Regions from separate parts of the Paenibacillus sp. LS-5 genome, predicted to be linked through region 2. Evidence: riboswitches for the same ligand, from Rfam matches in the RefSeq annotation. Region 2 holds a riboswitch; each other region holds the start of a gene.
What was found. Region 2 has a riboswitch for cyclic di-GMP ahead of AC0MA3_RS18085 (PA14 domain-containing protein). Riboswitches for the same ligand answer to the same signal wherever they lie in the genome.
Positions count from the first base shown of each region.

Region 1: linked by a shared signal. The riboswitch ahead of AC0MA3_RS13445 (fibronectin type III domain-containing protein) and the one ahead of AC0MA3_RS18085 (PA14 domain-containing protein) in region 2 are both predicted to bind cyclic di-GMP.
Region 3: linked by a shared signal. The riboswitch ahead of AC0MA3_RS17265 (S-layer homology domain-containing protein) and the one ahead of AC0MA3_RS18085 (PA14 domain-containing protein) in region 2 are both predicted to bind cyclic di-GMP.

Region 1 is NZ_JBWAVA010000007.1:202,597-210,050, reverse strand. Features, by position in the region: gene AC0MA3_RS13460 (methionine ABC transporter ATP-binding protein) at 1-736, shown strand, start outside; gene AC0MA3_RS13455 (methionine ABC transporter permease) at 729-1,391, shown strand; gene AC0MA3_RS13450 (MetQ/NlpA family ABC transporter substrate-binding protein) at 1,454-2,299, shown strand; cyclic di-GMP riboswitch class I at 2,579-2,675, shown strand; gene AC0MA3_RS13445 (fibronectin type III domain-containing protein) at 2,717-6,823, shown strand; gene AC0MA3_RS13440 (fibronectin type III domain-containing protein) at 6,847-7,454, shown strand, end outside.
Region 2 is NZ_JBWAVA010000012.1:178,494-185,947, forward strand. Features, by position in the region: gene AC0MA3_RS18075 (UDP-glucose dehydrogenase family protein) at 1-991, shown strand, start outside; gene AC0MA3_RS18080 (sugar phosphate nucleotidyltransferase) at 1,343-2,716, shown strand; cyclic di-GMP riboswitch class I at 2,930-3,010, shown strand; gene AC0MA3_RS18085 (PA14 domain-containing protein) at 3,024-5,321, shown strand; gene AC0MA3_RS18090 (glycosyl hydrolase) at 5,521-7,044, shown strand; gene AC0MA3_RS18095 (discoidin domain-containing protein) at 7,109-7,454, shown strand, end outside.
Region 3 is NZ_JBWAVA010000011.1:196,092-203,545, forward strand. Features, by position in the region: gene AC0MA3_RS17245 (ABC transporter permease) at 1-25, shown strand, start outside; gene AC0MA3_RS17250 (ABC transporter permease) at 22-822, shown strand; gene AC0MA3_RS17255 (ABC transporter ATP-binding protein) at 864-1,907, shown strand; gene AC0MA3_RS17260 (DUF6953 family protein) at 2,059-2,295, shown strand; cyclic di-GMP riboswitch class I at 2,529-2,621, shown strand; gene AC0MA3_RS17265 (S-layer homology domain-containing protein) at 2,673-4,721, shown strand; gene AC0MA3_RS17270 (DUF6531 domain-containing protein) at 4,747-7,454, shown strand, end outside.

The sequences.
Region 1 (7,454 bases), on a different contig from region 2:
AAGCTTTGATCTAAAGGAAGGGCGCTACCTTGCAGTGGATAAGGTCTCGCTCGAAGTGCGGGCGGGGGCCATCCACGGCATTATCGGAGCCAGCGGGGCAGGGAAATCTACACTGCTACGGCTCATGAATCTGCTGGAGCGTCCGGATGAAGGTACTGTGTCAGTAGAAGGCAGACTGCTGACAGAAATGCCGGAGAAGCTGCTGCGTCAGGAACGGCAGAAGATCGGCATGATCTTCCAGCAGTATAATCTGGTGGGCAATGCCACCGTCAGACGGAACGTTGCCATTCCGCTGGCGCTGGCTGGAATGCCGCGGAGCGGGCGGATGGATCGGGTGCAGGAATGCCTGAAGTTCGTGGGGCTTGCGGACAAAGCAGACCAGTACCCTGCCCAGCTGAGCGGAGGACAACGGCAGCGGGTGGCCATCGCCCGCGCGCTAGCGAACAGCCCGAAGCTCCTGCTCTGCGACGAGCCGACCTCTGCACTGGACCCAGGGACAACAGCAGATATACTGGGCGTGCTCCAGCATATCAATGACGTGATGGGGGTCACGGTAATCATCGTTACCCATGAGCTCGATGTCGTCCGGAGAATCTGCACCGATGTATCCGTCATGGAAGGCGGACGCATCGTCGATACCTTCTCCCGGGAAGACGGCAAGTTCCTTGCACCGGAAGACCACACGGGAAGTTACCGTGAACGGATTACGGGCAAAGCGGGGGAAGCGCATGCTTGAGAATATGCTGAAATACCAGGATCAGATGTGGCAGTCCATCGGGGAAACGTTTGTGATGGTCGGGATTTCGGTAGGTGCGGCAGTGCTGCTGGGGCTTCCGCTGGGGACTGTTTTATACTTTTGCCGCAAGGGCCAGCTCTATGAGAACAAGACGCTGTCGCTCGTTCTGAACAGTATCGTCAATGTCATCCGTTCCTTTCCGTTCCTACTGCTGGTGGTGGCGCTGATTCCTTTCACCCGCTTATTAGTGGGTACGGCCATCGGTACTATGGCGGCAACCGTACCGCTGTCTATCGTCGCTATCGCCTATTATTCACGGCTGGTGGAGCAGTCTTTGCTGGAGGTTCCCAAGGGCACAATTGAGGCCGCATTGTCTATGGGGGCATCGAAGCCGGGTCTGATCTTCAGGTTCCTGTATATGGAAGCCCGTTCGGGGCTCGTGCTGGGACTGACGGCTTCGACGATCAGCTTCATTTCATTTTCAACAGTGATGGGAGTAGTCGGCGGAGGAGGGGTTGGCGATTTCGCCATCCGCTACGGGTACCAACGTTTTGAGACGGCGGTAATGGTCTATGCGATTCTGGTGATGATACTGCTGGTGCAGATCATCCAGTATGCAGGAAGTACACTGGCAAGGCTGCTGGATAAACGCTGAGAGACCGGGAAGTCGCTGAAGTAAGATAATAACAAATATAAACATGGGGGTTCATTGCACAAATGAAAAAAACATTGAAATATACGCTTATGCTGCTCGTACTGGTCATGATTGCCGCAGGCTGTGGAAACAACAAGGAGGCCGGAAATACACCGGCAGCAACCACACCGGCAACAGCTAACGCCGAGCCTGTGAAAATTAAAGTAGCCTCGCTCATCCCGCCGATGACTGATATTCTTGACATCGTGAAGCCGCTGCTGAAGGAAGACGGAGTGGATATGGAGATCGTCATCCTGTCCGACAATGTGCAGCCAAATGAGGCATTGGCGAATAAGGAAGTGGATGCGAACTTCTTCCAGCACGTACCCTACATGGAGCAGTTCAATGCGAGCAAAGGTTCCAAGCTAGTTCCGGTTCAACCGGTATATGATGCGATCTACGGTGGATACTCCAAGCGCTACAAGGCTATTGCCGACCTGCCGGAAGGCGCGACGCTGGTTATGGCGAATGACCCCTCCAACATTGGGCGTTCACTGCAAATGTTCGCTAAGGCCGGACTGATCAAGCTGAAGGAAGGCGTGGGCATTCAAGCCACCCAGGCCGACATCACCGAGAACACCAAAAAATTTAAGTTCGAGGAAGTTGACCTGCTGATGCTGGCCCGCATGCTGGATGATGCCGATCTGGTGGCCATGACCCCTGCTTATGCCAGTCCGCTTGGACTGACACCGAAGAAAGATGCGCTGATCACCGAAGGTGAAGATTCCGAGTTCACCATTACACTGGTGGCACGTGAGGACAACAAAGACTCCGACGCTATTCAAAAGCTGGCCAAACGCATCAGCGGCCCGGAAGTGAAGAAGTTCCTGGAGGACAAGTACGCAGATATCGCGTTGCCTGCTTTTTGAGGGTAGATCGTTGAGTCATATCAAATTAAAGAGAAAAAAAGACTACCTTTTTCTGAAAAGGTAGTCTTTTTTTTCTGGATTCATCTTTTTCATAAGGTGAGGGTGTTATGATTTCAACGCCTTTATTATATTAGATACAGATGAAGGAAATTAAGTTTTTGATAGGAGTTAGAAGAATAAATATTAATAAAAACATAAAAATATAATTGTAGGAAAAATTTATATGTTGTAAGATACGAATATTACGGACATACATACTTTTGGTAAACAAATGCAAGCAAAAGACAATAGCAAACCCGACCGAAAGGCGGGGACGCAAAGCCACGGGCCTAGGACCTTCGTCGTAAGACAGTGTTATGGCAGCCGGGTTGCCTAATTGGCTTGTTTTTTTGTGTCTAAAAACTGGGGGGATTTACGATGAAAAGCTTCAACTCTAAGGCACTGGTCTTTCTGTGCCTTGCACTTATCCTGCAACTGGTTATTCCATGGAGGGATATATCAGCTGCGGGCGTGAAGGTCACTGCATTACCGTCACTTAAAGTAGATTTCCTGTACCAGGGAGCCGAGGAAACCAAAGGCTATTTACCCGATTACGGCGAGTTATACGGAGTACGAAATGGATTTAGTTACGGCTGGTCAAAGGAGCAGTCTGTAACATCGGTTGTTTATAGTACATATGGGACGCCACTAGAAAATTCCTTTATACGTTTACAGCCTGATTCCATTTGGGAGATTGAACTACCTAATGGGACCTATGATCTTACTGTAGCAGTTGGAGATGAAGGAAGGGATAGTCTGAATGTTATGCACGTGGAGAACACTACCATTTTGGATAAAATATCCGTTCCTGCAAAAGGGTCTTTTCTGGCCAGTCATACTACTGAAGTTAAAGATGGAAAGCTGACATTAAGCGTGGGTGATTCTGCTGCAACTACCGCATTGCAATACATAGAAATCTCTCCTGGATTATCTACCAAGGCTGTACGCCAGATGGTACCACCCCAGATTGCTTTACCGGTTGAAGGAAATGAAATCGAAAGTGATCAGGTGATTCTGTCCGGTATTCAGCGGAATGAGCATAATATGGTCCCGGCAATTCACGTCCCTGGCATACAACCTGTGATTCAAAGCTATATGACTAGTCAACTAAATGAGATGCAGGCCAAGTGGGCCCCATATGAAAAAAATGCAATCAGTGTGACCAGTGATGCCGATGCACTGATTAATGCGATTAACAGCAGTACGGACCCTGAAGCTATAATTCGTACGGGACAGCTGAATCTGGATAAATCAGTAACATTTGGTTCTCCTACTCACCCCGTCTTTCTGGTAACAGACGGAATTAATACTAACTCAAGTATCACCATTACAGTATATGGGACACTTATCGTAAAAGGGAATTTCAATGCCAATACTGGAGCTCAAATAGTTATTCTTCCGTTAGATCATACCAATTTCTCTCCAGGAGCTAGCCTGAGAGTAACAGGTACCTTACATCTAAATAACGATTCAAACCTGAAAGTGGCGGATGAAATTGTAGTAGGCAGTCTGATTTTTAATAACGGTGACCTTGGAATTAATGCTCGCCGGTTAATTGTTGAGGACAGTCTGCACATTAATACAAAAATTGATATGAACATTGAAGAAGAGATGCTAGTCGGTGATCTAATATCCAACAACAGTACTGCCAATATCAGGATCGCTTCAGGTGACTTTTTCGTCAGCAAGGATGTCAGTGTGAATAATCATTTAAATATTGTTACCTCAGGCATATGGGCAATTGGGGGGGACATAACCTCTAACCAGAAACCTACCGTTAAATCTGGAGGCAGTGGTGGCCAGACTAAATTTAAATATGCTCCCTATGGGCTGAAATCAGAATACTTCGCCGGGAAAGAGTTTACCGGATCTAATAAGACGTTGCTAGATGCCAATATTAATCTTGAAGGTAAGCTGCCGGTCAATTTTCCTGCTTCGGGCGTCTCTGTTCGTTGGACTGGACAAGTATTAGCCTATACGTCCGAATTGTACGAATTTATAAGCCGTACCAATGGCGGAATTCGTCTATGGATTAACGATGAGCTCTTGATTGACGCATGGGGGCAGCAGGGAAATAGCTCTCAGCAGGGAGAAATTAGGCTGGAAAAGGGGCAGTTCTATAATATCCGCATGGAATTTGAGAGCGACAACAATCAGCCGCAAGCTACTCTCTCATGGATGACCAGCTCCGTTCCGGAAGAAGTAATTCCTCAGGGGCAATTAAGTCCATTTGCAGTACCTGAGCTTTCATTTTCCCCGTCTGCATCAGATATAAGTCTGAATTGGACACCTTCATTTAATGCAGAAGGTTATGAAGTGGAAGCGGATGGCAAGGTCGTCGTTTTAGGCAATCAAAATGACTATACTCATGCGCCTCTCGATTCCGGTACACTCCATACTTACCGTGTAAGAGCAAACGCTGGAACTATACACGGGGAATGGTCTGTCCTCCACGAGAAATGGTCTCTCCCAGGAGTACCTGACAATCTGCAGCTAACTTCAACGAGTAATCAAATCCGGCTGGAGTGGGATTCTGTAACCGGAGCTAAGTACTATCAGATTGAATCGAACGGGACGATCGTAAATAACGGGAATTCTACTGTGTATGTTGAAAAAGGCCTGAACCCGAATATGCAGAGAGCATACAAGGTAAGGGCGGTTAACTTAAGTGGTCCCGGTGGCTGGAGTGATGTGGTTGCCAGAACGACACTACCGGGAACGTCCGGCGGTCTTCAAGCCTTTGCGAAGGATACCTATATTGATGTCAGCTGGGATTCCGTATCAGGAGCCCAGTGGTACGATCTTGAAGTTGATGGAACATCAATTAAGACGTCCGGAACTGAATACAAGCATGCAAACCTCCAGCCTAATACAAGCCATACCTACCGGGTACGTTCCGGCAGTGCCTTAGGCAACAGTGAGTGGAGCGGCGTAATTACTGTAGTAACGCTGCCTTCCATACCTCATAACGTACAAGCCACTGCCGAACGTGACCGTATCGTTGTTAATTGGGAGCCAGTGGTAGGGGCAACCCGTTATGATATTGAAGTGGACGGTGCTATCAAGGATAACAATATGAACACAAGCTTTATGCATCAAGGGCTGTCCTCAAATACAGAACACACATACAAGGTGCGCGCAGTAAGCGGATCTGTGACCGGTGAGTGGAGCGAAAGGGTCGTGAGTACTACTCTTGCTGATTTCCCCGTGAACGTAAAAGCTGTAGCTGCAGCTTCACAGGTAGAGCTTTCTTGGGATCCTGTTACTGGAGCTGTTGGCTATGATGTGGAGGCGGATGGGCAGATTGTTCATCTTGGTCTTGATCTTTCCTATGTTCATGCAGGACTTGAGCCACATACTGAACACAAGTATCGGGTTAGAGCTAGAAGTAAGGCTGGAGTCAGTCTCTGGAGCGAGAAGGTTACAGCTGTGACCTTGCTTGGGATTCCTGAAAATTTTGTATTTACAATTAAGATGAATTCTATCACCCTTGCCTGGGATCCAGTGGTTGGTGCTACCAGCTATGAGGTAGCTGTCGATGGAGAAATTGTTGACGCCGGTGCTGCGACAAGTTATACCCATGAAGGATTGGCGCCTAACTCGATTCATGTCTATCGGGTCAGAGCTAAAAACGATCGCGTGACAGGGGCCTGGAGCAGAGTTTTGACTCAGACAGTTGGCCTTGGTATTCCTGTTATCAAAGAAGCTATTCCTTACAGTGACAAGATCTCAATCAGATGGAATGAGGTTGAGGGAGCGACAGGTTATGATGTGGAGATTAACGGAGTAGTAACAGACAATGGCTCAGAAACAACTTATGTACATCATAATTTACCTTCCGGGGAGTCGTGTACCTTCCGGGTACGTGCGAAAAACACAACGGCACAGAGTGGCTGGAGTGAATCTGTTACCGTAAAGACTACCTCGAAAATCGTCAAATTCATATCGTCTACTGCGACGACAAATTCTATCCTACTGGAATGGACTTCCGTAGCAGGGGTCAGCAGTTATGATCTTGAGATTGACGGCGTTATCGTTCAGGGAATCTCATCTACCACTTATACGCATAAAAATCTGAGATCTAACACCATTCACAGCTACAGAGTTAGAGCGCATAGTGATGGTCAAAATAACGAATGGTCTGATCCTCTTCAAAAAAAGACTATCACAGAACTGATAGCCAACGTTGGTAAAGACAACATTTTTAATTTTGTTGTTGTCGCACCCCCGAAGAGTGGGCCTGAAGGATCCGTAATTACGATTAGCTATAATCCTAACGAAGTAGAAGTATTGGATCTGAGTACGGTAACTCCGGCAGCTGAATTAACTGCCGGGCCTGTACCTACTGCTGGAATGAGCATTAGGAGCGTTATTCCGGGCAAGATTGTGATCACTGTGACTAACTCCGGCTCAACGTTTGTTAATGGGATACGATTTCTTGCCAAATCGAATAATTCTTCCAGCATCACTTATGTAGTTGAATAGCTGTCTATGAAGGAGTGGAACAATTGAAGCGTTTATCATGGATTCTGTGCTTGCTGCTTCTATTTTCGGCTGCCGCATTTCCTCCGAAGGCGTTCGCCAGAAGCAGTGTCGATATCGTATTTATCATTGATAAATCAGGCAGTATGGATCCTTCATTTGCTGCTGTCAAAAATAATGTTAATGATTTTGCCAATAGACTTGCGGCCCGCGGAATATCATATCGTCTTGGCTTAGTTGTATATGAAGATGCTGTGCAGCAGTATGATTTGACCAGCAACGTGGATGTTTTTAAGAATCAGGTTGGCTCTATTTGGACTGAGGGGGGAGTAGAAAATGGACTGGACGCCATTATGCAGGCCGCCCAGACCTATCCTTTTGATGTCAACGCCAAGAAATACTTTATTCTGATCGGTGATGAAGTTGTAACAAGTAACAATGGATACAGTGTACCGGGCACCATCGATTACTTGAGAAGTATGCAAATTACACTGTCCACTATAGGGATTGACTACATTAGGCCCCAGTTCGAGCAGCTATCCAGCAATACGGGAGGGATGTATCTCGATCTTAACAGCAATTTCAGTACGAGCCTTACCAGTATTTTTGATCAAATTCAGCAGATGCCAACACT
Region 2 (7,454 bases):
GACCAAGTCGACAGTTCCTGTTGGCACGAACGAAAAAATCCGCGGCATTATCGCCTCCCACACGAATCATCCCTTCGACATCGTCTCCGCTCCGGAATTCCTGCGTGAAGGCTCGGCCATCCGCGATACGCTCCATCCTGACCGGATTATCATCGGACTTGATAACCCAGAGCTTGAGCCTACGATGCGCCAGCTTCACCAGGGCTTCACGGAAAATGTATTCGTAACGGATATCCGCAGTGCGGAAATGATCAAATATGCATCCAATGCTTTTCTGGCAACCAAGATCTCTTTTATCAATGAGATTGCCAACATTTGCGAAAAAGTGGGAGCTGATGTAACCCTGGTGGCGGAAGGCATGGGGATGGACCGGAGAATCGGCTCCTCGTTCCTGCAGGCCGGCATCGGTTATGGAGGCTCCTGTTTCCCGAAAGATACCAATGCGCTGATCCAGATTGCGGGCAACGTGGACTACGAGTTCAAGCTGCTGAAATCCGTAGTCGAGGTGAACAAAGGGCAGCGGTTCATGATCATCTCCAAGCTGCATGAATCGCTGGGCAGTTTGCGTGGTGCAGTGATCGGTGTATGGGGTCTGGCTTTTAAACCGAACACCGATGATGTACGTGAAGCACCTGCCCGTGAAATCGTTGAAGCCCTGGTGGCTGAGGGTGCCACAGTGAAGCTGTACGACCCGATTGCTGCGGATAACTTCAGACAGCAATACGATCATCCTCAGCTTCGCTGGTGCGCACTGCCGGAAGAAGCTGCGGAAGGCAGTGATGCAGTATGCTTGCTGACCGACTGGAGTATGTTCAAGGATATTGATCTGCACAAGCTTGCAGGGAGTATGCGCCGCCAAGTATTGATCGATGGCCGCAACGTCTTCTCCAAGGAGCAGATCGAAGGCACCGGCATCGAATATCATTCCGTCGGACGCCCGCAAATGGGGGGCCTTAGCGGCTACTCCCCCAGCGTAGCCGGAGCGATCTAATCCTTTGATCTGATCTGCTCTTGCTTGCTCTTAACTGCCGTGCATAGAAGCGGCAATAGCTGATCTTTAGCAGTGAGCTTCACCTGCAAATGCATTAAGCTTTGGAAGCTGTTAAGGGAAGGAACGGAGAGGAATTTTGGAACTGTAGGAGCGGAAGCGACCGCCTTTGTCACCGGATTTCAACTGCGCTTAGCAATCTAATCGAAGAAATCTGGTGACAACAGCGGCCGAAAGTCCAAATATTCCTTGCAGTGACTCCCGTTACAGCTCGATTCCAAGCTTTTCACAAGTCAAAGCTCACAATAACAATCCGATATTATCGCGACAAAACATAAATAGGAGGGTTCACTTATGAAACTGGTACTTCTATCTGGCGGTTCTGGTAAACGTCTCTGGCCACTGTCCAATGACTCACGTTCCAAGCAATTTCTGAAGGTACTGCAAAGTCCGGCAGGTGAACCGGAATCCATGGTACAACGTGTATGGAGACAGCTGCAGGAGACAGGGATGGCAGAATCCTCCTTCCTGGCGACCGGCCGCAGCCAAGTGGAGATGATACAGAGCCAGCTCGGCTCAGAGGTGCCAATCATTGTGGAGCCGGAACGCCGTGATACTTTCCCGGCCATCGCATTGACTGCAGCTTATCTATATTCGGTGGCAGGAGTGTCACCCAGCGAGACCGTAGCCATTTTGCCGGTTGATCCTTATGTGGAAGCTTCCTTTTTTGACACCGTCGTCCAGCTTGAAGCAACCATGGAAGAAAGCGGTGCAAACCTGGCGCTGATGGGCGTTATTCCGGAACTGGCTTCTGAGAAATACGGCTATATTATACCTACCAGCGACGAAGCTGCGGCAAGCGGTTATCTGCAGGTGAGTCACTTCCAGGAAAAGCCGGACCGTGTACAGGCTGAGGAGCTGATCAGCAAGGGCGCGCTGTGGAACTGCGGAGTATTCGCTTTCCGTCTGGGATATCTGCTGGATATTTTGCAGCGCAAAGGCTTGCCTTTGAATTATGAGGAGCTGCAGAAGCAATATAAACTACTGAGTTCTATCAGCTTTGACTATGAAGTGGTGGAAAAAGAGGAGAACATCGTAGTTCAGCCTTACGCCGGTTTCTGGAAGGATCTTGGCACCTGGAATACCCTCACGGAGGAGATGAGCAGCAACCACGTGGGCAAAGGGTTCGTAACTGCCGATTCCGAAGGAACCTGCCTGATCAACGAACTGGATATTCCGATTACAGTAATCGGCGCAAAAGATTTAATCATCGCAGCCAGCCCGGATGGTATTCTGGTCACTCACAAAGCAGAAAGCCCGCGGATCAAGGAAGTGCTGAAATCTTTTGAACAAAGACCGATGTACGAGGAACGCCGCTGGGGTCATTACAAGGTTATTGATTATGTGAAATATGATGAGGGCAACGAGGTGCTGACCAAGCGGATTTTCATCGCCGAAGGTAAAAATATCAGCTATCAGCTCCATCATAAACGCAGTGAAATCTGGACGATCGTCAGCGGTGAAGCCAGCATTGTGCTGAATGAGAAGATGCATAATGTGAAAGCGGGAGATGTGGTGCGCATACCGGAAGGTACAAAGCATGCAATCCTGGCACTGACAGATGTGGAGTTCATTGAAGTACAGACCGGCTCAGAGCTGGTGGAAGAGGATAATATCCGCATAACGCTGGACTGGAAAGACATTGCACTTCATCAATTTATTTCTTAAAAATAACAGCGCGAAACATGCTGTAGAATTCGACCGAAACGTCCCGGTTTCTGTATAGGACAGGGTGGAACCTAGGGCTAAACTATCTATTTACCCAATGGTGACAAATCCAAAACAGGTATTAAGAACCATTTATTAAGAAAAATTCATTAATGCTCTAAACTAAAAATTAAATAGCGACGATACTTACGGTAAGAGGGATAATTCCTTCCAATACGAAAAAGGCAAACCTACTCGAAAGATAGGGACGCAAAGCTATAGGGCCTTCGAAAGAGTGGCAGCCTGGCTACCGAAAGGAAGATGAATTTTGACTACTTACCGTAAGTCGCGTCTACTGTGCACCATTTTATCGCTTGCCTTGTTTTTGACTGCTGTTCCACTGGGTTTGGGGACTGCACCTTCCACTGCAGCTGCTTCGAGCTCTTATGCGCCGGTTAATCCGAGTGCTTCAGCAGGAGCCGTTAAGCTGCTTAATGATCTGTACGCCATTACAGGCAAAGGCATTATTACAGGTCAACATGACTACCTGGAGAGCCCGGATGAGTACAGTAACAAACTGAAGGGAACCAGCGGACAATTCGCTGCCCTCCATGGTTTTGAACTTGGTGTGATCAACGGCCAGTCGGAAAGTACAGCAGCAACTCAGCGTAAAAATGTAGTGAACAGTGCGATCAACTGGTATAAAAATGGCGGTATCGTCGCTATGACCTTCCATGAGCAACTGCCGGGGACCTCCTATCTGTGGTCCAATGTGCAGAAAACGCTCAGCCAAGCAGACTTCAATAAGTATGTAACACCTGGAACGGCTGAATATAACAGCCTGATCGCCGATCTGGATAAAGTGGCAATTTCACTCAAGAGTTTGCGGGACGCAGGTGTTCCTGTACTGTGGAGACCTTATCACGAAATGAACGGTGACTGGTTCTGGTGGGGGAAGAAGAGCAATTACACGGCACTTTGGAATATTATGTATGAGCGTTTTGTGGGCGTTCATCAATTAAACAACCTGCTGTGGGTGTGGAACCCTAACGCCCCTAATGCTTGGTCAGATCCATATGAACTGACCTATCCGGGAGCAAATAAGGTAGACATCCTTGCAGCAGACATATATAACAATGATTATATGAACAAGTATCATGACAACCTGGCAATTCTTGCGAACGGCAAGCCTATTGCCATCGGTGAAAACGGTGAAATGCCAAGTACAGCCAAGCTCCAGCTTTATCAGAAAAAATGGGTATACATGATGAACTGGGGAAAAATGCTCTATGATAACAATACTACGGATACTATCAAAAGCTTTATGAGTGACAGTTACACCGTAACGCTTGATAAATATAAAACGGGGTTCGTTCAGACCGTTGCTCCGACCGCAACACCAACGGCCACACCGACCGCAACGCCAACGGCTACACCAACCGCAACACCGACCGCGACACCAACGGCTACACCGACCGCAACACCAACAGCGAGCCCAACGCCTGTACCAACAGCTGCGCCGGCGCCGGATAACTCGGCACAGACGCCTGTTGTGAACGGTCTTCAGGGACAATACTTCAAAAACATGACGCTATCGGGTACACCTGTTTTGGTTCGTAACGATGCTTTGCTCAATTTTAACTGGCGTCAGGCAGCACCTGACACCTTGCTTGGAGTGGATTCTTTCTCGATCCGCTGGACCGGGCAGATCAAACCTTTGTATAGTGAAACTTATCAGATTATCACTACGTCTGATGATGGTATCCGGGTCTGGGTTAACGGAACAGCCGTAATCGACAGCTGGACCAAACAAAGCGGAACCGAGCGTATCGGAACGATCGCTTTGAAGGCAGGCCAACTCTATGATATTAAAGTGGAATATTACGAAAATACAGGCGATGCGAATATTCGTCTGATGTGGCAAAGCCCAAGTCAAGTCAAAGCTACCGTTCCAACAAGTGCTTTGTTCGTGAATAATTCAGTAGCCTCCGCAAGTATAGCATCACTCACTCTTACCGAAGCAACAACACCGGCACCAACGCCGGTCGCGACACCGACACCAACGCCGGTCACGACACCGACACCAACGCCAGTCGCAACACCGGCACCAACGCCGGTCGCAACACCGGCACCAACACCGACCCCAGTACCCATCCAAGTACCAATGTTGGACTTGGCGGCGGCTCCTGCAGCCAACGGACTGCAGGCGGAATATTTCAATAATATGCAGTTAACTGGTACTCCGGCACTTGTACGCACCGATGCTTTGGTGGATTTCAACTGGCGGCTGGGTACACCGGATGCAACGATTGGCATTGATTACTTTTCCGTAAGATGGAGCGGCAAGATTAAACCGCTGTATAGCGAAACTTATCAGATTTACACAACAACAGATGATGGTGTCCGCGTTTGGATCAATAACACTCTTGTAATTGACAGCTGGATGAAGCAAAGCGGGACCGAACGCATGGGAAGCATAAGCCTGGAGGCCGGGCAACTATATGATATCAAAGTGGAGTATTATGAGAATCAAGGGGATGCAAGAGCGCGGCTGATGTGGGAAAGTCCAAGTCAAGTCAAGGGGACGGTCCCTGCCAGCGCACTGTTCCTTCCTTCCGCTTCCTAAGTACTGCTGAATTCATCACCGAACGCCGATACTGGTTAAGACGTTACAATTTTAAAATCCTAAAAGTCCGATGGCCCTGCTAAATAGCAGGGCTACTAAGCTATTTGTCTGCCATGCCGCAGGATGGTGTACTTCCCTTGGAGGGGAGATCATCTAACAAGCATTATGGACAGCATAAGGCTGGAGAGAGGAGATTACATTGAACACTTACCGTAAGTACCGGCTTTTTTCTATGGTTTTACCTATTATTGTTATCTTTTCTTTGATGCCTTGGAGTGAGGTACGGAGTCTCGCTGTCGAAAGAAGTATAGTCATTCCTGTGGAGGCGGAGGAAGTCACACCGGTGAATCCTGCGGCTTCGAAGGAGGCATCCGGCCTGCTTGATTATTTGGTTAGCCTGGGCGGAAAAGGTGTCATTACCGGGCAGCATGATTATCTGGAGAGTCCGGATGAATATAATAACCAGCTGAAGAAGGCTGCAGGGGATTTTGCTGTATTGCATGGATATGAGCTTGGAGCCATCAACAACCAGTCGGAGAGGACTATTGCAAGGCAGCGGCAAGCTGTTGTGGACAGCGCCATTGAATGGTATGAAAATGGCGGTATTGTGGCTATGACATTCCATCAGAATCTTCCTGGTACAACTCCTGAATGGGCGAACGTGCACATGAGTCTTAGCCAGGAGAAGTTCGATGCCTATGTAACTCCGGGCACTCCTCAATACAAAAGCCTCCTTGCTTCGCTTGACGAGATTGCTGTCTATCTGGGGGAATTGCGGGATGCAGGGGTTCCTGTCCTGTGGCGTCCATATCACGAGATGAACGGGAACTGGTTCTGGTGGGGGCAGAAGGATAACTATGCCAAGCTCTGGAACATCACTTATGACCGTCTGGTAAACAAACACAAATTGAATAATTTATTATGGGTGTGGAATCCGAATGCGCCGAACGAGTGGGCAGATCCTTATAGTATCTACTACCCGGGAGCGGATAAAGTGGATATCCTGGCCGCAGATATTTATAATAATGATTTTAAACAATCGTACTATGAAAGTCTGCTCAATCTGGCCGATGGCAAGCCCATTGGCATAGGGGAGAGCGGCGAGCTTCCTGATCCTGCCATACTGTCTCAAAACCAGAGTAAATGGGTATATACGATGACATGGGGGAAGATGCTGACAGAAAATAACAACCTCCAGAAAATTAAGAGTTTTATGACGGATAAGTACACGGTTTCCAGGAAGGAATACATTGAATCATTAAACACCAAAACGAACACGCCGGTGGATATTATCGCCAAAAAAGGCTTGACCGGTGAATATTTCAATAATGCTGACCTTTCAGGCACTCCTGTGCTCACCCGCAATGACAAGAAGCTGGATTTTAACTGGCATGGGGATAGTCCGGCAGCAGGGATCAATAAGGATACATTCTCCGTTCGCTGGACCGGCAAAATCAAGGCAGCCTACAGTGAAAAATACACTTTCACGGCTTCCTCGGATGATGGCATCCGTGTATGGATCGGCGGCATGCTGGTTATCGACAGTTGGAAGAAGCAAAGCGGTGTCAGCCGCGAAGGGAGCATTCAGCTTAAAGCTGGAACCTCCTATGATATTAAAGTCGAATATTATGAGAACCACGGAGATGCAAGCATCCGTTTGATGTGGAAGAGTCCAAGTCAGAAAAGTACAATCATTTCCCCAAGTGCCCTTAGTTTTCCCTGATGACGAAACAGACCAGCCTTTACAGAGTTGAATACGCACCCCGGAAGAAAGCGAGGACAAGGGAATGAGAACAAGGCCCAAGAAACACACACATAAACCCCTTCATATTCTACTAAAATTCGTAGCACTGACCATCTTGTTTCTGTTATCCGTCTCTGTCTTCGGAGACGACGGGACGAATAAGGGCGAGGTGGAAGTAGACATGACCAAGCTGTCTTCCGCGAGCGATGTGGGACCGAAGCTTCCGGATGGCACGGTGATCTGGGAGCTGGGACAGCATGATGGGTCCGCTGCAGAATTTGCGAAGAATGGTAAGGCTAAAGTGGAAGAAGTGGTTAATGCCACTTCTACTACTCTAAAAGCATCTGTGCTCCAAAACATCCCGTCAGGGTTGAAAGGGGATACTAATC
Region 3 (7,454 bases), on a different contig from region 2:
AGTCCGTGAGGAGGCGGGATCATGAATACCCGTAAGGCGGGCTTTGCCCCGCGCACCTTCATGTTCCTGCTCATGGCCTACTTGCTATTGCCGCTGCTGGCAACGGGATTGTACGCTTTTGCCCAGGATTGGCAGAATACACTGCTGCCCCGGAGCTGGACAATGAACTGGTTCGGTGACATGTTTCAGGATATCCGTTTTCTGAAGGCGCTGTGGACCTCGCTGTATTTGTGCATCATCAGCGTTCTGCTCAGCCTTGCCGTGATGCTGCCGGCTGTTTTTGTCATTACGGTTTATTTTCCGCGCTGGGAAAGCTTCATGAAGGGGATTGTTGTACTGCCTTACGCCGTGCCGGGAGTCGTGGCGGCTGTAGGTCTGATCCGCACCTATTCCTCCGGCCCGTTCGACATTTCGGGTACCGCTTATTTGCTGGTTGGGGCTTATTTCGTGGTCATCCTGCCGTATATGTATCAGGGCATCCGCAACAGTCTGCTGAGCGTATCTGCCGTAGAGCTGCTGAATGCCGCCGAACTGCTTGGGGCCCCGAGACGTAAGGCTTTTGTGAATGTGATTCTGCCGAATATCTGGCCTGGAGTCATGGTCTCCGCGCTGCTGTCCTTCTCCGTGCTGTTCGGGGAGTTCGTGTTGACAAATATGCTGGTGGGCGGCCATATCCAGACGATTCAGGTCTATTTGTACCAGCGTGTGGGTGAAAGCGGACATCTGGCCAGCGCGATAGCCATTTCCTATTTTGTGTTTATTCTGCTGCTGTCGGCCGTGCTGATGAAGCTTGGAATGAAGATCAAAAGCCAGGCGAAATAAGACCTAGCGGCTGAAGGCCCACAATAAGGAGGGATCGGGGAATGAACGATTTTTTGAAGCTGCAGGGGGTCCGCAAAAGCTTCGGCGATTCGCCAGTATTAGCCGGCGTGGATCTTAACATTGCAGAGGGGGAGCTGGTCACGCTGCTGGGTCCTTCCGGATGCGGCAAAAGCACGCTCCTGCGCTGCATCGCCGGGCTGACCGAGCTGGATAGCGGCAGCATCCGGCTCTCGGACAAGGAGCTGACGAAGCTGCCGCCGCGCAGCAGGGATGTGGGCATGGTGTTCCAATCCTATGCGCTGTTCCCCAATCTGACCGTCAGTCAGAATGTGGAATATGGGATGCGCATGCGCGGCGTTGCTCCGGCGGCGCGGCGCAGCCGGTGCGAAGAGCTGCTGGCGCTGGTCGATCTCGAAGACAAGCGGGATGTCTATCCGCAGGCGCTGTCCGGCGGACAGCAGCAGCGGGTGGCGCTGGCCCGCTCGCTGGCCGTCCAGCCGAGGCTGCTGCTGCTGGACGAACCGCTCAGCGCGCTAGACGCCAAAATCCGCAAGAATCTGCGGGCGGAAATCCGCGATATTCAGCGGCGGCTCGGGATGACGACGCTGTTCGTCACCCACGACCAGGAGGAAGCGCTGATCCTCTCGGACCGGATCTGCATCATGAACCAGGGTCGCGTGGTGCAGGAAGGCTCCCCGGAGCAGCTGTACAAGGCGCCCCGCACAGAATTCGCTGCCCGGTTCATGGGCAGCTATAACGTACTCAGCCGGGCGGAGGCACTCGCGCTGTTCCGCAGAATTGACAGCCGTTCCGACCGTTTTGCGATCCGTCCCGAGGCTGTCATTCTGCTGCCGGAGGGTGAAGCAATTCAGGATGATGCGGACGGCATGTCCGATGTCCGCGGACATGTTATATCGGTGTCGGTTCTGGGCAATATTATCCGCGCCACTGTCGTGGCCGAGGGTATTAGCCTGACCGTAGACCTGCTCAATGACGGCCGCTGGCTGCGGGTACAGGAAGGGGATTCTGTAACTCTTCTGCTGGATCCTTCCCAACTGCTGCATCTGGAGCAGGAGGGGGCGTGAGAGGTAGGTAATGGTCGCCCCGCCCGCCCCGCCCATCGCCCGCCCGCTGCCTCGTCCATTACCCGTCAAGTCCCGTGCCGCGCGGCGGGCCCTATTCATGGTACAATGAGTAGGCGTTACAGAGGGATGTACAGGAAGGAGCAGTACCTTAATGGAAGCAACCGCACAAGATGTAGCGGAGTGGATGGTCAAGGAGATCCGTTTTACGGGAACCCTGCACCAGACCGCCGCGATAGAATATGTGAAGGCCAATTTTGGCGAGCAGTTTGTGTATGTGAATGAGAACGGGAATGCCTCGTTGTCCAAGGATGTGAAGAAGGCCTTCCGCAAGCTGCATGCCGGAAGAATTGCCTGGGACCGCGACGGATTCCTGTGGGCCTGGACCTGATAAAGGTCCCTATAGCCATCCTCACCTGAAGCAGTATGGCCCTTCAACAAGTATAGGAGCTGACATGAACCACATGCGGGCACTACTCCCCATGTGGTTTTTTTCTATATCCGTATCCCTAAATAAGGAAGGAATAGAATATCTTAATTTTACAGGAATAAATTCCGATAATTATAGAGTCCTATACATCTAAAGTCACAAATACATAAGGATAAAGGGACAGAAAACCGAGTTTGGAACAAAGGCAAACCCGTACGAAAGTCGGAGACGCAAAGCCACGGGCCTACTTCATCCGGGAAGGATGTTAGGGCAGCCGGGCCGCTCAAGGCACTTGGTTTTTTGGCGTGCCTATAAATAGCGCTGGGGGAGAGAAGTGAATGAGGTTTGCAAGGGAAATGAAGTTGTCGCGGTACATGGTGGCCGCAGTGGCGGTGGTATGCATGCTTGGCGGCCTGTTAAGCGGGGGGCTTGGCACGAAGCTGGCTTCGGCAGCCGGGACAGACCCGGGCAGAACGGACTACAGTGTATCCGGTGACCGGATTGTGTGGCTGGAAGCAGATGCGAACGGGGTCAAACAGGTGCACGTGCTAAGTCAAGCCAGCGGAACAAGTAAAGTGCTTACGACCGGTTCATCTGCCAAGGATGCGCCTTCTGTGGGCGGCAACACAGCCGTGTGGGCGGACAAGGGAACGGAGCCGGAATCCTCGCTCAACTGGGATATCTACACTGCGGATCTTGCAACAGGCACCCGTATCAAGCTTAACAAGCAGTCCGGCCCCTATGGGAATCCGACTACGGATGGTGTCGGCGTGGTCTGGTATGAGCGCAACAATTACGGCAGCATGATCTATCATGATCTGGCTACGGGCCTTGAAGCCGACTTAGGTGAGGGACGCTTTCCGGTACTGGCTGATGGGAATGTGGTGTATAAGAATGCCCGTGACGGGGGCCTTAGTCTGCTGGATTTAAGCAGTGGAGTTACACGCGCGCTGGTTAGTCTGGGCGGAGCGAATTACGTGGACTGGTTTGTTTTTAACGGAAATTATGTGCTCTTCAAGCAAAAGAACAGCACCTCCGGGAACAAGGTTGTGCTGCTGAATATCAACGATCTGACGGCTCAGCCTGTGGATCTCACAGAGATGAAATCCGGAGGAACAGATTATGCCTTTATGTCCATAGGTGAGAAGCGGGCTGTTTTTCAGGAAGACATGAACGGTACGGCTACACTTCATCAAGTAAACCTCTCAACCTATGCGGTAGAACGGCTGCCGGCGATAGAGACAGGGGCTAAGCTGATCGGCATAAGCGGCGATAAGCTGCTGTACAGCAGGAGTGATAACTATATAGGATCGGTTGATTTACAAGGGTCAACCACGACCGGTCCGGGAACAACTCCAAACACCGGTACGGGTTCGGCTACGGAAGTGAAGACCCCGGTAGTCACCGGAGCCAAGGACAGTCAAGTGATCGGCAGTGCTGGAGGTACCTTGTCTGTATTGGAAGGCTGGGCGCGGCTGGAGATTTCAGCAGGAACGTTCCCGGATCCTACCACGGTAAGCTTGGCTCAAGCAGAGCTGGATACGAAGGTACTGCTCGACGCAAACGGCAAAAAACTGCAAAAAGCAGGTTCCGTCTGGGAAGTGCAAGCCAGTAGCCCATTCCACATCCCGGCAAAGCTGGCGGTAAGATATCCGCACGAAGAGCCTTGGACGACAGCGCAGGAGAAGCTTGGAATCTACAGCTATGATCCGGCAAAGGGAAGCTGGAGCTATATTGGCGGTGTAACTGCGGCAGAGGAAGGCTATGTGCAGGCCAAGATTACAGCCTCCGGACTGTATGCGGTTATGCTGCGCGACATTGGGTTCACGGATCTGTCAGGCCACTGGGCACAGCAAGCCGTAGAGGTCCTGGCGGCCAGAGGAATTGTGAATGGAATGAATGGAGCCGTGTATGCGCCAAAAGGCATCCTGACCCGGGCTGAATTCACCAAACTGCTGGCAGCAGCGCTTCAATTACAGCCGGTGAAGCCGGATACAGCGACCTTCCGTGATGTTTCAGCTGCGAACTGGTCCTATGCGTATGTGGAGGCGGCAGCAAAGGCCGGAATCGTAACCGGAGAAGCCAGACTTTTTCAGGGCAATGATCCGCTGACCCGTGAACAGATGATGGTGATGCTGATGCGGGCGATTGACAGCACTACGGGAAGCCTGGCCGCTACTGCGGATTTGGATAAGCGTGAGGCTGGACTCGCCGGATTCAAGGACAATGGCAATATTAGCGCATGGGCACGGGAATCCGTAGCGGCTGCGGTCGGGAAGAAGCTGGTGCAGGGCAGCGGACAGCTTTTGAAGCCTAAGGATTCATCTACGCGAGCCGAAGCGGCAGTTATTATGTACAAGCTGCTGGCCGAGCTGAAATTACTATAACTTATAACGGATAGGAGATCAGTCTATGATATTTCGAACGATAACAAGGAAGTGGCGCAGCGGCAGCTTGAAGGCGCGAGTGAACCTCATGCTTGCGCTGCTGCTGGTCCTCTCATATCTCCCGGTTCTTCCGGGACTTACCAACCTCACATCCTCAGTCTTTGCCGCAACGAATATGCGGATTGAACCGAGTGAGCTTAACCCGGAATCTGGGAATAAAGCGGTCATCTCCTTCAGCTTTAATGCTGCGGATAACGGTCAAGACAAACATGAGACGAAGATTAACCTGTGTACTCCGCAAAAAGACGGCTCAGCCCCGATCCTCGGGGATCTGATTACGAGCGGTGTATATGACACGAAGCTGAACGGGGAATACATCGTTCACAAATATGAGTGGGATGGCAAGATCGGAGGCGTGCCCCTGGATGAAGGGCGCTACAACGTCTGCATCTCCCCTGCTGAATATAATGGAGTTGGCGTATATTACGGGCAAATTGCCAGCTTTGAAATTCTTGGCGGCGACGAAGTAGCGCCTCCGGCAGCATTGCAGATCAAACCAGCTGTCTCCGGTCAATCTGTAGTATCCGGGACTGCTGAGCCAGGATCTCTGCTTGAAGTGGAACTCTACTACCCATCCACTAGAGAGGACAAGCTGTTCTCCAATATTGCAGTCAACAGCGCAGGACAATGGAGCCAGCAGATCGGGATCAAGCTGGGGGAAGCCGCGCATATCACGGCGAGAGCGAAGAAAGCCGGTGAGGTCTCAGGGTATTCGGAGCCGCTTGCGGTATTGCGAGCGCCGGCCCCTGCTTTTTCAATCAGCTGGGAAGCTCTGGCGGCTTATTATTATAAGCTGGATACGGTTCAGGCCATGCAGGAAAAGGCGCAGGACATTGCCGTATTGAACCTGTCTGCGACCTCAGCGGGAACAATCAGCGGATTAACCTCCATTTTGCTGACTGATCCCCAGACGACCCGGGTTATCTCCAGCGGGGATCTGTCACAATTTACGGAAGCGGCCATCCGGGACCGGCTGCGGATTGTGAACCCGTCGGGACAGGCGCCGGTTGATCCGGCCCGGGGAGATTTTGTCTACTCGAGTGATTCGATCCGGCTGCAGGCATTGATGCCGCTGCAATTCGGACTGAGCTATCTGAGCCGTGATCCGTTCACAGGTGTCAGTGGCCTGGGATGGCATCATAGCTACGAATGGAAGCTGAACCCGCTGAGCAGCGGTAAGGTGGAGGTTAGGAGTCCGGACGGTTCGCTTTTTGAATATGTGCCTTTGTCCGGAGGAGATTATCTGACCCCGCGCGGGACCGACTGGACGCTAAGTGCGCCATCTGCAGGTGCCTACACCCTCACATCGCCTCAAGGTGATCGGTACCGGTTCAACACGGAGGGGCTGCTGCAATCGGTCACGGATTTGAACGGGAATACTATTACTCTTGCCTATCAGGGAACGAAGCTGGAAACGGTCAGTACCGCCGGGGCCTCTCTGAGCTTAAGTTATGATGGAGCAGGGAAGCTGACCGCTGTAACGGATATGGCCAGCCGGCAGATGTCCTTCCATTACAGTCCGGCAAGTGGAGACCTGATCTCCATTACAGATGTGGATGGTGCCACGACCCATCTAACCTATGATGGCAGCCATCACGTACTCAGCGTAACAGACCCCAAAGGGACTGCGGCGATGAGCGTAGCCTATGATGATCATCAGCGTGTGACCAGCTTTACCGACTTTTATGGGAATGCGAGTTCTTCCAGCTATGAAGGGCGAGTGGCTCCAGTGGTCCGGGGAGAAGAGCCTGATGAAGGTGTGACAGGGATTGACCCTGCGAACGGGCATGATATTCCCGACTCGGATGAAGTGATTCTATCCGGGACGATGAACAATCTCGCCCATGCACCGGCATACAAGATTGTTGAAGGACTGAAACCGCTCATAGCCGGCTATTTGGCTGGCAGTATCGGAACGATTGAGAGCAAGCGGAATGCTTATATTGCCTCTGCGGTTGCGGCTCCAGGCGGGATTGCTGACATTCAAAGTGCGATTGCGGCCAGCAGTGCTTCACCGGCAGTGGTCAGTTCGGGCCAGCTGAATGTGGAAGATAGTGTTACCTTCGGATCGCCCAGCAAGCCTGTAGTCCTGATCGTGGACGGGATGAATACGAATAAGGATATCACCGTGCGGGTATACGGCACATTGATCCTGAAGCAGGGACTGAATGCCAATACTAAGCTGGCGCTGGATGTGCAGAAGGTTCAAGGCTTATACGGTAATCTGTGGTCCGGGGGAACGATTCATCTCAACAATGATTCTTCCGTCAAGGTGGGAGATACGCTGCAGACGGGCAGTCTGACCTACAACAGCGGGGGGCTTACGATTGATGCCCAGCGGATCCTGATTGCCGGAGATTTATCGATCAACACTCGTGTAGAGATGAACATTGCCCAGGAAATGGTCGTTGGCGGGATTGTATCCAATAACCAGACGGCGAATTTGACAGTAACCGGTGGGGATCTGTTCGTTCGTGACAACGTAAGTGTCAACAATAATCTGAATGTACAGACCGGCGGCCTGTTCGTTCTTGGCGGAGATATGACTCCGAACCAGACACCTATCGTCCATACGGGAGTAGGGGCAGGCAAGACGATTTTGACCTATTCCCAAAGTGGTGCCGGCGTTGCGGGTTCCAGCCATGCTAGAGCGGTGAGTGCTGCCGGATTGGC